DNA from 3 places in the Paraburkholderia sp. SECH2 genome. Region 1 is predicted to be linked to each of the others. Evidence: predicted binding sites of a transcription regulator. Region 1 holds the regulator's gene; each other region holds the start of a gene.
The links. Region 1 encodes LexA, which represses DNA repair genes until DNA is damaged. Its sites were predicted from a motif close to ACTGTATNNNNATACAGT; they were not measured.
Positions count from the first base shown of each region.

Region 2: a site for LexA is predicted at 2,501-2,518, ahead of recA (recombinase RecA). Genes of this name have one in related genera too.
Region 3: a site for LexA is predicted at 2,851-2,868, ahead of M0D66_RS11830 (VRR-NUC domain-containing protein). Genes of this name have one in related genera too.

Region 1 covers NZ_JALPRH010000004.1:1,226-6,337, forward strand. Annotated here, with positions in the region: gene nodI (nodulation factor ABC transporter ATP-binding protein NodI) at 1-719, opposite strand, end outside; gene M0D66_RS09310 (universal stress protein) at 994-1,461, shown strand; gene M0D66_RS09315 (DUF2939 domain-containing protein) at 1,612-2,253, opposite strand; gene M0D66_RS09320 (hypothetical protein) at 2,417-2,767, opposite strand; gene lexA (transcriptional repressor LexA) at 2,827-3,477, opposite strand; gene M0D66_RS09330 (sulfate ABC transporter substrate-binding protein) at 3,793-4,842, shown strand; gene cysT (sulfate ABC transporter permease subunit CysT) at 4,995-5,112, shown strand, end outside.
Region 2 covers NZ_JALPRH010000002.1:74,958-80,069, forward strand. Annotated here, with positions in the region: gene M0D66_RS04695 (sensor histidine kinase) at 38-1,576, opposite strand; gene M0D66_RS04700 (response regulator transcription factor) at 1,586-2,365, opposite strand; gene recA (recombinase RecA) at 2,599-3,675, shown strand; gene recX (recombination regulator RecX) at 3,686-4,609, shown strand; gene M0D66_RS04715 (DUF2889 domain-containing protein) at 4,795-5,112, shown strand, end outside.
Region 3 covers NZ_JALPRH010000005.1:163,727-168,838, forward strand. Annotated here, with positions in the region: gene M0D66_RS11825 (ATP-dependent DNA helicase) at 1-1,066, opposite strand, end outside; gene M0D66_RS11830 (VRR-NUC domain-containing protein) at 1,063-2,835, opposite strand; gene M0D66_RS11835 (TetR/AcrR family transcriptional regulator) at 3,113-3,685, shown strand; gene M0D66_RS11840 (LUD domain-containing protein) at 3,705-4,310, opposite strand; gene M0D66_RS11845 (lactate utilization protein B) at 4,297-5,112, opposite strand, start outside.

The DNA.
Region 1 (5,112 bases):
GGATCGGGTCCGAAGATTTCGATCACATCACAGCCGATCTCCGAAGCGATCAATGCACGCGGCGCGCCTTCGGCGATCTTGCGGCCTTCCTCGATCACGCACAGGCGGTGGCACAGTCGTTCGGCTTCTTCCATGAAGTGCGTGGTCAACAGAATGGTCTTGCCGCGTGCGAGCAGCGAGCGCAGCCGTTCCCAGATCAGGTGGCGCGCTTGCGGATCGAGGCCGGTGGTCGGTTCGTCCATGATCAGCACGTCGGGGTCGTTGACGAGCGCGCGAGCCAGCGTCAAGCGCCGCTTCATGCCGCCAGACAGTTCGCTCACACGTGCATCCGCCTTGCTCTCGAGACGCGCGAATTCGAGCAGCGACGGCACCATCGCGCGGCATTGCGCGGCGCTTAGACCGAAGTAGCGGCCGAACACCAGCAGGTTTTCGCGGACCGTGAAATCGGGATCGAGATTGTCGAACTGCGGCACGACGCCGACACGCGCCCGGGCCACGCGCGCGCGGCCGGGAATCGGCTCGCCGCACAGGCGGATCGTGCCGGCATCCGGTGCAGCGATGCCGAGCAGCATGCGCAACGTGGTGGTCTTGCCCGCGCCATTCGGGCCGAGCAGACCGAAACATTCGCCGGCGTTGACATGAAACGACAGTCCGTCGACGACCGTCTTATCGCCGTAGCTTTTTTTAACCTGATGGAATTCAATGGCGGCTGCAGACATGGATCGATCGAGGCTCCGGGAAAAGACGCAAATGGCCGGCAAGGCCGCTCATTCTATGGCATCGGCAGCGAGGAATTGATCGCCACCGGATGCGCCGGTGGCGTTTCTTGCGCTGCGGCAAAAGCTCAGGAGTGACCCAAACCCAGCCCAAACCCGCCACAAATCCAGCACGCACCTATTTAGGGCGCACTTAGCGTTTTCCATCCCTTGCAACCTGAATTGCGGCGCACCATGATTCATTCAGACCGCGTTCCTCGCGGATGGGAGAAAAATCATGGCGAGCTACCAGAAAATCCTGCTGTGCTACGACGGCTCGCGCGAAGGCCGCAAAGCGTTACGTTGCGGCGCCGACCTGGCGTTGGATCTGAAGGCGGAAACGCACTTACTATCAGTGGTCGACATGCGCTCGAGCATTGCGCAAAGCGCGGGCCTGCTGACCGATGTGGCATGCGGCAGCTTCGAAAAAACAGCACGCGACATCCTGCAGGAAGGGGTGGACTGGCTCACCGAGCGCGGTGTGACCGCGCAAGGGCATTTTGCGTTTGGCCATCCGATCGACGAGATCGCCAATCTCGCTAACGAATTGCATGTCGACCTCGTGGTGGTCGGCCACCGTTGCCGCACCGGCCTGTCACGATGGTGGATGGGCGCGGGCAATACTCCGCTGCTCGACCGGGTCTCTTGCAGCATTCTGGTGGCGTGCTCTTCCGCGCAGGAGCAGCAGCAAGCAGCGGCGGCCTGACACAAGGCGGGGCAAAGCACGTGAACCGGGCTGAATGAGTTGAATGATCTTAGTGAGCCACGTGACCGAACAGTCGCCGCGTTCGCGGCGATCGCTTCGGCCAAACCGCGATTCGCTCATACGCTCAAATCGATAGCGACCGCTGGGTGATCACTCGTTCAGATTGACCGCAGCCAGCTTCCATGTGAACAAACCTTCGCGCCGCAAGATCGCCGAGTAACGCGCGTCACCAGCACCATGCTGATAGCTGACGACGAACTCATTAAGGCCGCGGTAGCCCGCCGTGGTTTGCGGCGGTTGGGGTGGCGTGGCGCTGTTTCCGTTATTGCCCGCAGCAGGGGGCGCCGGTTCGGGCGCCGCCGCCGGTGCGGCCGGCGGATTTCCGGCGCCAGCCGGAACAGGAGGGCGCTCACCCGGGTTGCCGCGCGGCGGCATCCCATTCAGCAATGCCGCGACGCCGTCGGGTGTTGCATAAGCGTCGACCAGCGGGCCGATCAAGGCCACGCCGATCATCGCGCCAATCGCCGCGAGCGGATTGCCGTTGCCTTGGCCGTCGAGCCGGCGCGTCAACAGGCCGGTGACCTGCTGCTTCAGGCTCTCGCGCAACGCGGGAAAATCGACGTATTCATTGACGGTTTGTGCATCACGCGCATCCGCCGCGCGTTTGAGTGTATTCAGCGCCATGTAAGGCGACGCGTAACAGAACCCCAACGCGGCAATCACCACAATCACAATCAAGGTGACGATCAGTGGCCGGGCGGCGCTGCGTTTCGTGCGTGTTGAAACTGCCATCGAGTGGGACTCTCCATCAGGTGTGATCTAACGTGGACCGCGGCCACGCAAAAACGATCCCAGGCGATGCGATATCCGAGAGGGCGCGGCTAGATGAACGACCTTACGCCGGGTGTCGCGCGTCGTACAGCCGCAATGGAATGCGGTGCGCGCGCAATGCAGCTTATGACTCGAACACCGCGCCGTGCACGTTGGCTTCATCTGCGATGCAACGATCGATCATGCGGCACACGGCGTCTACCGTGCCGACCATGATCAGCCGCGACGGTCCGTGATACACGCGCACCGGCGCACGACGCGCGGGTTCAGCCGTATTCAGCCCCGAATTCAACGACACGCGAGCAAAAGCCGGCAACGAGGACGGCAAGCCCGGTACGCCGACGGGCGCGTCGAACAGCGATAGCGATGGAGAACTGGCCGGGGACGCCTCGATCAGCGAACACGGCACCAGCTTGCGCAGATGACGCAAACGACCGAACTGGCGAAAAGGCAGCAGGCGGGCAAGGCGTTCCATGAGTCTCTCCAGGCGATTCAACGTTGGGGCAGCTTTGGGTTTGGCGTACAAGTGGGCAGTTAGAACTCGCCCGGGCGGATCAGCCCGACGGCGATGCCCTCGAGCGCAAATTCCGCGCTGCCGGTTTCAACGAAGATGTTGTCGTAATCGGGGTTCTCGGCAATCAGCTCGATACCGTTCGGGCGGCGCTTCAAGCGCTTGACCGTCACGTCGTCGCCAAGCCGCGCGATGATGATCTGGCCGTCTTTGGCTTCGCTTTTCTTCTGCACCGCGAGCAGGTCGCCGTCGAAGATGCCTGCGTCGCGCATGGACAGCCCACGCACCTTCAGCAGGTAGTCCGGCTTGCTCGAGAACAGCGCCGGGTCGCACGCGTAGTGCTGCGAGATATGTTCCTGCGCGAGGATCGGGCTACCCGCTGCAACGCGGCCGATCAGCGGCAACGACAGTTGCATGATGCTGGCGTGCGGCAGCGTGAACTGGTACGGCGAATCTTCGGATCCGCCCAGCAGGCGAATGCCGCGCGATGCGCCGGCTGCCAGTTCGATCACGCCCTTGCGGGCGAGGGCGCGCAGATGCTCTTCTGCCGAATTGGCCGAGCTGAAACCCAGCTCGGCGGCGATCTCCGCGCGGGTGGGCGGAAAGCCGGTGCGTTCGATGGCCCGGCGGATCAGATCGAAAACCTGCTGCTGTCGTGCGGTGAGTTTGGTCATGGCGCCACTGTATGTATGAACAGGTGCCTGTATTTTTATACAGTATTCCGCGCAATTCAAGCTTTACTTTAAGTTCGTGGCTTGGGGTGGCGTTCCAGCGTCGTAAATAGACGCTCCAACACCCGTTTTCGTGCCGCAACGCCTTATCCGGCCGTCATTACCACTTTTGCGTATTAAAGAATGAAGAAACATTATTTTTAATGATGAAAGCTCTTCGATAGACTGCCCTTCGAGTTGGCGCTCATGTGCACGTGACCGCGACGCAAAACAACACCACACGCTGTTTCAGCGGACTACAACGCGGAGAAAGTTGGCATGAACCATCAGGGCACGGGGCTGGCAGGCAAGACCAGAAAACTTATCGCGGCGCTCGCATTCGGCGCAGTCGGTACGATCGCCGCGGTTGGCGTCACGGCGCCGGCACATGCAGCCGACACGACGCTGCTGAACGTGTCGTACGACCCGACACGTGAGTTGTACCAGGACGTCAACCAGGCATTCGGCAAGGAATGGAAGGCGAAAACGGGCGAGACGGTCACCTTCAAGCAGTCGCACGGCGGCTCGGGTGCGCAAGCACGCTCGGTGCTGGACGGTTTGCAGGCGGACGTCGTGACCCTGGCGCTTGCCTATGACATCGACGCGCTGGCCAACAAGGGTCTGCTCGACAAGGGCTGGCAAAAGCGTTTGCCGGACAACGCCTCGCCGTACACGTCGACGATCGTGTTTCTGGTGCGCAAGGGCAACCCGAAGCACATCAAGGATTGGGATGATCTGATCAAACCGGGTGTGTCGATCGTCACGCCGAATCCGAAGACCTCGGGAGGCGCGCGTTGGAACTACCTGGCCGCGTGGGCCTATGCTGAACATCAGCCGGGCGGCAACGACCAGAAGGCGAAGGAATTCGTCGGCAAGCTCTATAAGAATGCCGGCGTGCTGGATTCGGGCGCGCGTGGCGCGACCACCAGCTTCGTGCAACGCGGTATCGGCGACGTGCTGATTGCGTGGGAAAACGAGGCGTTCCTCTCGCTGAAGGAATTCGGTCCGGAGAAGTTTGAAATCGTCGTGCCGTCGGTGAGCATTCTGGCCGAGCCGCCGGTTGCGGTGGTGGACAAGGTGGTCGACAAGCACGGCACACGCAAGGTGGCGGAAGCGTATCTGAACTTCCTGTACAGCGAGGAAGGTCAGGAAATCGCCGCGAAGAACTTCTACCGTCCGCGTTCGAACAAGGTGCCGGCCGAGCTGACGTCGAAGTTTCCGAAGCTGAAGTTGTACACGGTGGACGATTCGTTCGGCGGCTGGGCGAACGCGCAGAAGACGCACTTTGCCGACGGCGGTGTGTTCGATTCGATCTACTCGCCGCAGTAACGGGTAGTCAACCGGACGAGATGCGCAGTTAGACGCCGCAGTTGAACGCGTAGTCACACTTCGCCAGAAAGCGCGCCCGCGAGGCGCGCTTTTTGGCCAGCCAGTCGGCCGAAAAAAGAGCCGCCGGCCTCAACCCTGAAAGAGTACTGAGCATGACGACGTTGACCTTCCGAAAACCGAGCGCGTTGCCCGGTTTTGGCCTGACACTCGGCATCACGGTGGCTTATCTGAGCCTCGTGGTGCTGATTCCGCTTGCGGCGACCTTTCTCA
Region 2 (5,112 bases), on a different contig from region 1:
TCAATATGGCGCCGGATCAGCGTGGGTTTTTGCGCTCTTAGGGTAAGTCCCGTGCCCGTTCGAGCACGTGCAAGCTGACACGCACGAGGGTTCCGGCAAGCCGCGGGGAGGTTTGATAGACGTTATCGTCAATGCTCATCTCCCCGCCGTGCATCGTCGTGATCTCGCGGACGATCGCAAGCCCAAGGCCGCTGCCGTCGCCTTCGCGGCCGAGAATCCGATAAAAACGCTCGACTACCCGCGAGCGCTCGGCCACCGGAATGCCGAGCCCGGTGTCTTCTACTTCCAGATGCACGAGTCGCGCGGACGCGTCGTGCCGCACCCGCACGGTGATCCGCCCGCCAGGCGGTGTGTAGCGGATTGCGTTGTCGATCAGATTCGACAGCATTTCCCGCAGCATGACCGGATTGCCGTCGACTTCAACCGGTTTTTCGGGCGCTTCATAACCGAGGTCCATCTGCTTGGCAAGCGCGGCCTGAACCCAGTCGCGCACCGCGCTGCGCGCTACTTCGGTCACCTCGACCGGCGTGAAAATCTGGCCCGACATCCGGTTCTCCGCGCGCGCCAGCGCCAGCAACTGGGTGACGAGGCGCGCCGCGTGCTCGGAGCTGGTGGCGATCTGTTCGAGCGAGCGGTGGACTTCCTCGGAGGCATCCTGGCGCAGCGCAAGCTCGGCCTGGGTGCGCAGACCGGCAAGCGGTGTTTTCATCTGATGCGCGGCGTCGGCGATAAACCGCTTCTGCAATTCCATGTTCTGTTCGAGGCGCGTCAGCAGGTCGTTGAACGACGTCACCAGCGGCTCGATTTCCGGCGGCGCGCGGCGGGCTTCGAGCGGCGACAGATCGTCTGGGCGGCGCGCGCGAATATGCGCCTGCAGGGCGTGCAGCGGCGCGAGTCCACGCGACAGGCCGAACCACACCAGCAGGATCGCCAGCGGCAGGATCACGAACTGCGGCAGGATCACGCCTTTGATGATGTCGTTGGCAAGCTGGCTGCGCTTGTCGAGCGTCTCGGCGACCTGCACCAGCACCGGCTGGGCGCCGGGCGTCTGCGGAAACTCGACGGTCGTATAGGCGACACGGATATCGTTGCCGCGCAGCACGTCGTCGCGGAATTCGACGAGGCCCGGCGGCGGCCGGTCTTCCTCATGCGGCAACGGCATGTCGCGCTCGCCGCCCACCAGTTCGCCGCGCGTGCCGAGCACCTGATAGAACACGCTGTCGACATTGTCGGCGCGCAGAAAGTCGCGGGTGGAGTCGGGCAGCGACAGCTCCGCCACACCGTTGATCGGATGGATCTGGCGGGCGAGCACGTAGGCGTCGGTTTCGAGCGCGCGGTCGAACGGGCCGTTGGCGATCGACTTGGCGACCAGGTAGGTGACCGCGAGGCTCATCGGCCATAGCAACAGGAGCGGCGCCAGCATCCAGTCGAGAATCTCGCCAAACAGCGAGCGTGGGCGCGCTTCGGCGGCGGCTTCGGTCTCGTCGGGCGGGGCGAACGGATTGGCGTAGCGCTCGTCGCGCACCTCGTCGAGGTCCGCCGCGTGCGCCGTGGCGCGATCTGCGCGTGCGGACATGGAGGCCCTCTATTTGAAGTGGTGGCTCGCGGGCATCGCGGCCGAGGAGGGCGAAGCGGGCGGCTCGGATTCGGCGGGCGGATTGGCGCTTGAGCTTACGTTCGCGTTCACGTTCGACGGCAGGGCGGCTTTCTCGAGGCAGTATCCGAGGCCCCGCACAGTAATGATGCGTACGCCGCTCGGCTCGATCTTCTTACGCAGCCGGTGCACGTAGACTTCGATCGCGTTATTGCTGACTTCTTCGCCCCATTCGCACAGATGGTCGACGAGCTGTTCCTTCGACACCAGCCGGCCGATCCGCTGCAGCAGCACTTCGAGCAAACCGAGTTCGCGTGCCGACAGGTCGATCACCTGCTCGTTGACATAGGCGATCCGGCCAACCTGGTCGAACGACAGCGAGCCGTGCCGCACCACCGTCGGGCCGCCGCCCGCGCCGCGCCGGGTCAGGGCGCGCACGCGCGCCTCGAGTTCGTTCAGCGCGAAGGGTTTGGCCATGTAGTCGTCGGCGCCGAGATCGAGGCCTTTGACGCGCTCGTCGACGCTGTCCGCCGCCGTGAGGATGAGCACAGGCACGGTCGAGTTGCGGGCGCGCAGGCGGCGCAGCACCTCGAGCCCGGACATGCGCGGCAGGCCCAGATCGAGGATCAGCAGGTCGAAAGTTTGCATCGACAGGGCGGTGTCGGCCTCGACGCCGTTCTTCACATGATCAACGGCATAGGCCGATTGGCGGAGTGATCGAACCAGACCGTCCGCGAGTATGCTGTCGTCTTCGGCAATCAGAATTCGCATGGTGCGCAAGCCTGGCCTTGCCGGCACCTTGGGGTGTCCCCCCGGCGCACAGCGGTCTCCGAAAATTATTGTGGGTAGTTGGGCAGCGCGACAGTAAAAATGCGCGTTCGCATGAGAATCGCGCTTGCCAAAACTACTGTTTTTTTATACAGTGTCTGAGTTTCGTGTGCTGTCCGTGAAAACTGGGCTGCACATCTGCCTCAGACGCCGTTCATCATAGCAAAGGACGATTCATGGAAGAAAGCAAGAAAGGCTCGGCTGGACTGACTGCTGAAAAGAGCAAGGCACTCGCTGCCGCGCTTGCGCAGATCGAAAAGCAGTTCGGCAAAGGGTCGGTCATGCGGCTCGGCGCAGGTGAGGCGGTCGAAGATATCCAGGTGGTCTCAACGGGATCACTCGGCCTCGATATCGCGCTGGGCGTCGGCGGTTTGCCGCGTGGCCGGGTGGTCGAAATTTATGGTCCGGAGTCGTCCGGTAAAACCACGCTGACGCTGCAAGTCGTCGCCGAAATGCAGAAGCTTGGCGGCACGGCAGCGTTTATCGACGCGGAGCACGCGCTGGATATCCAGTACGCGGGCAAGCTCGGCGTGAACGTCAACGACCTGCTGGTTTCGCAGCCGGACACCGGTGAACAGGCGCTCGAAATCGCTGACGCACTCGTGCGCTCGGGCTCGATCGACATGATCGTGATCGACTCGGTCGCGGCACTCGTGCCGAAGGCCGAAATCGAAGGCGAAATGGGCGACTCGCTGCCGGGTCTGCAAGCGCGTCTGATGTCGCAAGCGCTGCGCAAGCTCACCGGTACGATCAAGCGCACCAACTGCCTCGTGATCTTCATCAACCAGATCCGTATGAAGATCGGTGTGATGTTCGGCAACCCGGAAACCACCACGGGTGGTAACGCGCTGAAGTTTTACGCGTCGGTGCGTCTGGACATTCGCCGGATCGGTTCGATCAAGAAGAACGACGAAGTGATCGGTAACGAAACGCGCGTGAAGGTGGTGAAGAACAAGGTTGCGCCGCCGTTCCGCGAAGCGATTTTCGACATTCTGTATGGCGAGGGCATCTCCCGTCAGGGCGAAGTCATCGACCTCGGCGTGCAGGCCAAGATCGTCGACAAGGCCGGCGCCTGGTACAGCTACAACGGCGAACGTATTGGTCAGGGTAAGGACAACGCGCGTGAATTCCTGCGCGAAAATCCGGACATCGCTCGTGAAATCGAAAACCGCATCCGCGAATCGCTGGGCGTGAACGCCATGGCGGAAGTGGCGACCGGTGCGGCCGCTGAAGTCGCGGGCGAAGAAGAGTAACCAGCACGTGATACGCAAGGGCCGGACGCCGTCCAACGCTGGACACAACGCGGACGGCCCGCGTGACGGTGGCGACGATTCGTTCGAGTCGTCGTCCTCTTCATCGACTTCCCGGTCTACGCGGTCGTTTGGGCGGTCGTCGGGAAAGTCGTCTAGCAATTCCAGCAGTTCGTTCAGTCGTTCATCCGGTTCATCGGTCGGCAAGTCTTCTGGAAGCTCTTTCGGGCGTTCCACCTCACGTTCGCCGCGTGATCCTGCCGGCAACGCTGCCCCCAGACGCTCATACACATCAGATCCCGATCCCTTTGCCGCAGCCGGCGAAGCCGATCCCTTCGAATCATTCGACGCGCACGATCGCGCCGCAGGTCGCCAGCCGCAATCTGATCCATCCGCGCAGGCTGACGCGGACCCGTCCGAAACCACCTATACCCGCTCGCGCCGCACGCTTGGCGAGGCGAAGCCGGAACAGGACGAGGCAAAAAAATCCCAACGTCCGGCCCGTTCGCTAAAAGGACGTGCGCTCGGCTATTTGTCCCGGCGTGAATACAGCCGCTCCGAACTGGCACGCAAGCTGAAGCCGTTCGTCGAGGAAACCGATTCGCTCGATACCTTGCTCGATGCGCTGGAAGCCGAAAACTGGCTGTCCGACTCGCGTTTTGCCGAAAGCCTGATCCATCGGCGCTCGTCGCGCTTGGGCGCGAGCCGGATCGTGGGCGAATTGAAGCAGCATGCGGTCGACCAAACACTGGTCGAAGAAGCCAGTGCGCAACTGCGCGAGACCGAACTGGCGCGCGCCCAAGCCGTTTGGCGGAAAAAATTCGACCGGCTTCCAGAAACTGCCGCCGAGCGGGCCAAGCAGGCGCGCTTTCTGGCATCGCGCGGTTTCTCGGGCGCGACGATTGGCAAAATTCTCAAAGGGTTCGACGAGGAGTGATGCGGCGGCTAGCTGCGTCATCCCGGTTGGCGCACAGCGCGTGCCGCATACCTGTGCGCTTCCCACTTTGAGATAGCGTCTGCCGCGCTCTCCGGCCTGCTGGGCGGCCCTGCGCATTCCGGCCTGTCTCAAATACCCAGTATGCTAAAATTCGTGGGTTTTCCAATCCGGCCTTTCCTTCCCGCATGCCGCTCTCCCCGCCAGTATCCCGTCAGTTGCGCCATCGTCGCGCAATCAGAGCGGAAGCCTATGAGCGAGCCGATGGCCTGTGGGATGTGGAAGCGTGCTTGACCGACGAAAAACCGCGCGATGTGGTGCTTGCGTCGGGCGTCCGGCCCAATGGTCAGCCGATCCATGAACTCTGGCTTCGCATCACCATCGATCGCAAGCTCAACGTCGTCGACGCCGAAGCGTCGTCCGACTGGGTGCCCTATCCAGGGTTGTGCCAGGCCAGCAATCCCGCCTACCGTGCCCTCATCGGGCTCAATCTGTTCCACAACTTC
Region 3 (5,112 bases), on a different contig from region 1:
CGCTGCTGTCGTAGTAGTAGTTGTAATCGCCGACCACCACGTCGGACCAGCGCGCCAGTTCCTGCGCGAGATAGTACGGGCAGACGTCGTGCCCGAGCGCCGCTTCGCGCACCGACGCCCGGTCGAGCCGCGGTCCGGCCAACGCCGCGCTGCGGGCCGCGTCGAGCCGGTCGTAGAAACCGCGGGCGAGCGGACAGGACTCGCCATTGCAGGCCTTGTCGGGATGCTCGCAGGCCTTGTCGCGCGCGACCAGTTCCAGGGTTCTCAGCGGCAAGCGCGCGGAAGTCGGCTCGGCGCTTCGATGGAGCGTTTCGATCGCATCGAGGGCAAGCGCGCGGCCCGGCGTCTTCGCGGTCAGGAAGAACACGCGGTCGATCTGATCCGACGCACACGCCTTGAGCAGCGGAAAAATCGTCGCCAGCGTCTTGCCGATGCCGGTCGGCGCCTGCGCCATCAAGGGCGTGCCGTCACGCGCAGCGCGATACACCGACACCGCCAGTTCGCGCTGACCACTTCGGAACTGGCCATGCGGAAACTGCAGCGCACTGAGCGCGGCATTGCGCGCGGCGCGGTGCGCCTCTTCCTGCACGGCCCAATCGAGAAAGCGCTCGCACTGCTCGACGAAGAAAATCTCCAGCTCACGCGCGGTGTGCGTTTCGGTCAGCAAGGTTTCCTTCTGACTGCCAACATCGAAATACACCAGTGCGACCGTCAATTCAGCGAGCGAACGGGTCTGGCACAACAGGTGCCCGTACACCAGCGCCTGCGCCCAATGCAGCGTGCGGTGATTGGCGGGCATCCGTTCGAGCGCGCCACGATGGGTCTTGATCTCTTCCAGCCGGTTCGACACCGGGTCGTAACCGTCGGCGCGGCCACGCACGGTCAAACCGCGATGCGTGCCGGTCAGCGTAATTTCGGCTTCGTAGCCGCTCGCGCGCCGCCCGGCGACCGTCACATGGCCGGCCATGCCCTCCAGCGAGGTGGGCGCGGGCGTGAAGCGCAGATCCAGATCGCCTCGCCGCGCAGTGAATTCGCACATCGCCCGGACGGCGACCACGTAGGTCACGGCGTGATCTCCGTCACGACTTCCGACGCGACGATCTCTTCATCGGCCCATCGCACGTCGAGCACGCGCACCGGCATGCCGTGCTGCGCGCAGTACGCGAGCCAGCGGATCTGGTTGTCCTGCAAGCGGTCGCCGGGGCCTTTCACTTCGATCAACTCGTAACGGCGCTCGGCCGGCCAGAACCGGATCAGGTCCGGCAGGCCCGAACGGTTGCCGCGGATGTCACGCAGCAAGCGCTCGAACCATAGTTTCAGATGCGCGGCAGGCAGGCAGTCGAGCGCCAACTCGACCAGTTCCTGCGTCAGCAAGCCCCAGAATACAAACGGCGATTGCAATCCCGCCTTGCTTTGCAGATGCCGCAGAATCGTCTCGCGATAGGCGCTGCTGTCGAGTTGCGCGAGACACGCGGCGAATTGCGCGGCGCGGCGCGCATGAAAATCCGGCGCATGCAGATCGGCCGGTCTGCGCTGGAACGGGTGAAAAAACGCGCCGGGCAGCGCCGCGAACACCGGCTCCCAGCACAGCAAGCCGAACAGCGAGTTGATCAGCGCGTTTTCGACGTAATGAACCGGCGCCGCGTCGCAAGTCAAATGATCGCGGGCGACGTATTCGACCGGTTGTGGCGCGTCTGGCCTCGGCAGAACCAGTGTGCTGCGCTCAACCGGGCGAGCTGCAGCCACACGCGCCACACGCTCGCCGCGCTTGCGCTGCAAACGCAGCAACATGCGCTCGATGCGCTGCGCTTCCTCTTCGCTTTCAGGTTTCGCAGCGGCTTGCAAAGCGAGGGCGAAGGCTTCGTCAAATCGCTCACTGCGTTCCAGCACTCGCAAGCGCCGATGGCGCGCGCCAGGCCACGCGCAGCGCTCATAGACAGCGAGCGCTGCGCGCCAGTTCTGTTGACGCTCACAATGCTGGCCGATACGAAACAGCAGTTTCGCGCGACGCGTTTCGAGCCACGGGTTTGAGGTTTCGATCGCAGCAATCGCGACGACGAGCTCGTCGATCGCCTCTGACTCCGCGTCACCCGCGGGGAGCCATTCGAGCGCTTCGCGGCATGCATGCAACGCAAGATAAACGTCGACGTCCTCGCGTTGCTGGAATGCGCGCGACGACGGCGCGAACGCAACCTTCTCGTACTGGAACACGCCGAGATCGGCAAGCACGAACTCCGACCAGTCCTGCTGCAGATTGCCGAAGAACATGAGGCGCAGACGCTCGCAAAGGGGCGCGATGGCGACGTGGAAGACGCGGTCGGTGGTCTGGGCGTGCCACGCGGACAACGGCTGCGCGGTGGCGCCTCGTTCGTCGCATTCGCCCTCACCCGCTCCTTCGCTTTCGTAAAACGGCCGCAGCGTTTCCAGCAGATCGGGTTTGCGCAAGCCTTTCGCGCCGGGAATCAACGCGATGGCGTCCGCCAAGATCAGCAGCAACTCGGGGCGCGTGGTGAGCGCGAACAGATCGTCGAGCGTCAGAACGGGTTCCGTGTCGACCCAACCGAGCATTGCCAAGGGTGCAACTGCCTGCAAAGGACAACCGATCTCGTCATAAGACAGGCGGCTGGCGCGGAACAGCGTGCCCTTGCGCATCAGCATGCGAACCAGCAACGCGCGCGAGGGCTGCGGCAAAGCGGCGAAATCGCGCAGGAAACCGTGTTCGTGCGCGTCCAGCAGATCGTCGTAACGCTCGGCGAGCCACGCCAGCGCACGCTCGAAGTTCAGCAGGTAATAAGGGACACCAGAACGGGGGTCCGACGGAGCATCTATCGCCACGGAGCGTTTACGAAACCTGTATGTTTATACAGTGATGATATCAAAATATAAGTACGCGTCGATACCCGCTCCGTATGCGCATGGAGAATCCGCTCACTGGTCCTCGTCGCCCGAAATCGCCTGGGCCGGCCCCGGCCAATCCAGAAAGCGCGTTTTCCTATATGTGGGCAGAATGTCACGCATATGATATAGATCGTTCTACAAAGACGGCAACGAAGCTGAGTTACGTCTGGTGTTAAGATTTTTTGAAACAAGCCCTAGTGAGAGCGTGATCTGCATGCGTGCAAGCAAACGACAACTTGTCGTCGATAAAGCCACCCAACTGTTTTCGATGCACGGTTTCCAGGCCGTCGGCGTGGACTGGATCATCGACGACTCCGGCGTTGCGCGAATGACGCTATACCGCCACTTTTCAGGCAAGGACGAATTGATCCGGGAGGTGCTGCTGCAACGCTATGCGCTGATCGTCGGCAGTATCGAAGCCCGTCTGCAGACGCTTGAGATTCCGGAGGAACGGGTCAAGGCAATTTTCGACTGGTATGGCGATTGGTTCGCGACGCCAGAATTCGCGGGTTGCCTGTTTGAACGCGCACTGGCGGAGTTTGGCACCGAGTACCCCAAGATCTCGGGCGTAGCCATCCAATATCGGACAAAGATGACCACCTGGATAGCGGAACTGCTGCAGGGTCTCATGCCGGCGTCTGAGGCAAAACGCCTTGGGGATGTCTTCATGATGTTGCTCGATGGGGCAACCGTCAACGCACGCGCGGCGAATGATCCCGGGCCGGCTTCGCAGGCTTGGGCTGCCGCCGAAGTTCTGCTGCGATCGGCCAAAGCCAAAGCGGCGTGAGCGGGAGCCCGCTCACGCGCTAGATTCCTCGCTGTGCCTGCGGGGCCTCCACCCACACCACTGTCAACGATCGCACCCCCTGCGCACCACGAATCAGCACGCCTTCGATATCCGCGGTGGCCGAAGGGCCGGTAACCAGCGCCGCATAGCGCGCATCGCGGAAGTCGTCGCGACGGTACACGTCCTGCAAGCCGTCGAGCAACTGCGCCGGATCGAGCAGCACCACCAGATGCTGCACGATGTACCCCAGCGAGTTGACCACATACTCGCGCTCGCTGAACCACACCGAGCCGGTTTCAGCCACGCCGAAGCGCCCCCGCACCACGCCCACCTCGATATCCTGCAACGACGCCGGTTCGGTTTCGGCCGTGATCGCGCGCGTGCCGGGCACTTCGGGCGTCGCCGACGCCACCGACGCCGCATCGCCGAACCGCTCACGGATCAGCGCAAGCACGTCACCCGCAGCCCGCGCTTCGACGCACGTGCCGCCCATCGCCTGCAATGCTGCCGTGAAGCGCGCCCGCAAGTCCCCGCCCGCCGAAGCGAACAGCGGCGCATCGGGCCGTGGACGCGCCGGCGGCTGCGCCTCACGCACCTTTGCCAGAAAAGCCTCACGCGTTGCCATCGCCACCTCCACGATTCTTCTTGTACCAGGCGTGGAAGGTCAGCTTCGGCGCCTCCGGCAACTCACGCTGCCGGCCCCAGATGTTGAGCGGGTTATACAGCACGAAATTCGGCAAACGCCGCAGCGCGCCGCCCATCGACGACACTGTCGCCCGATACAGCGTCGGACTCGCAAGCAGGCGCCCCGCCATCTTCAGCACTTCCTGCTTCACGAATGGCACCTCATGACGTTCTGCGATCACCGTTCGCCATTTGTAGATCTGCTCGTGAATATTGATCTTCACCGGACACACATTCGTGCAACTGCCGTTTAGCGTCGACGCGAACGGCAACGCGCTATAACGCTTCAGGTCGAAGGTCGGGTTGATGATTGCGCCGATCGGCCCCGAATACGTGCCGCCATACGACAAGCCGCCACTGCGCCGATACACCGGGCACGTGTTCATACACGCGCCGCAGCGAATGCATTTGAGCGAATACCAGAAATCCTCCATCGCCAGCCGCTCCGAGCGGCCATGATCGACGAGGATGAAGTGCATCTCGGCGCCCGGACGCGGCGCACGGAAATGCGAGGTGTACTGGGTAATCGGCGAACCGAGCGCGCTGCGCGACAGCATGCGGATAAATACGCCGAGGTCCGACACCTTTGGAATCAGCTTCTCGATACCGATCGACGCGATATGCAACGGCGGCACATTCGCCGACAGGTCGGCATTGCCCTCGTTCGTACACACGACCACCGTGCCCGTCTCCGCCACCGCGAAATTGCAGCCCGTCATGCCCGCCGTTTTCTCGCGCACGAA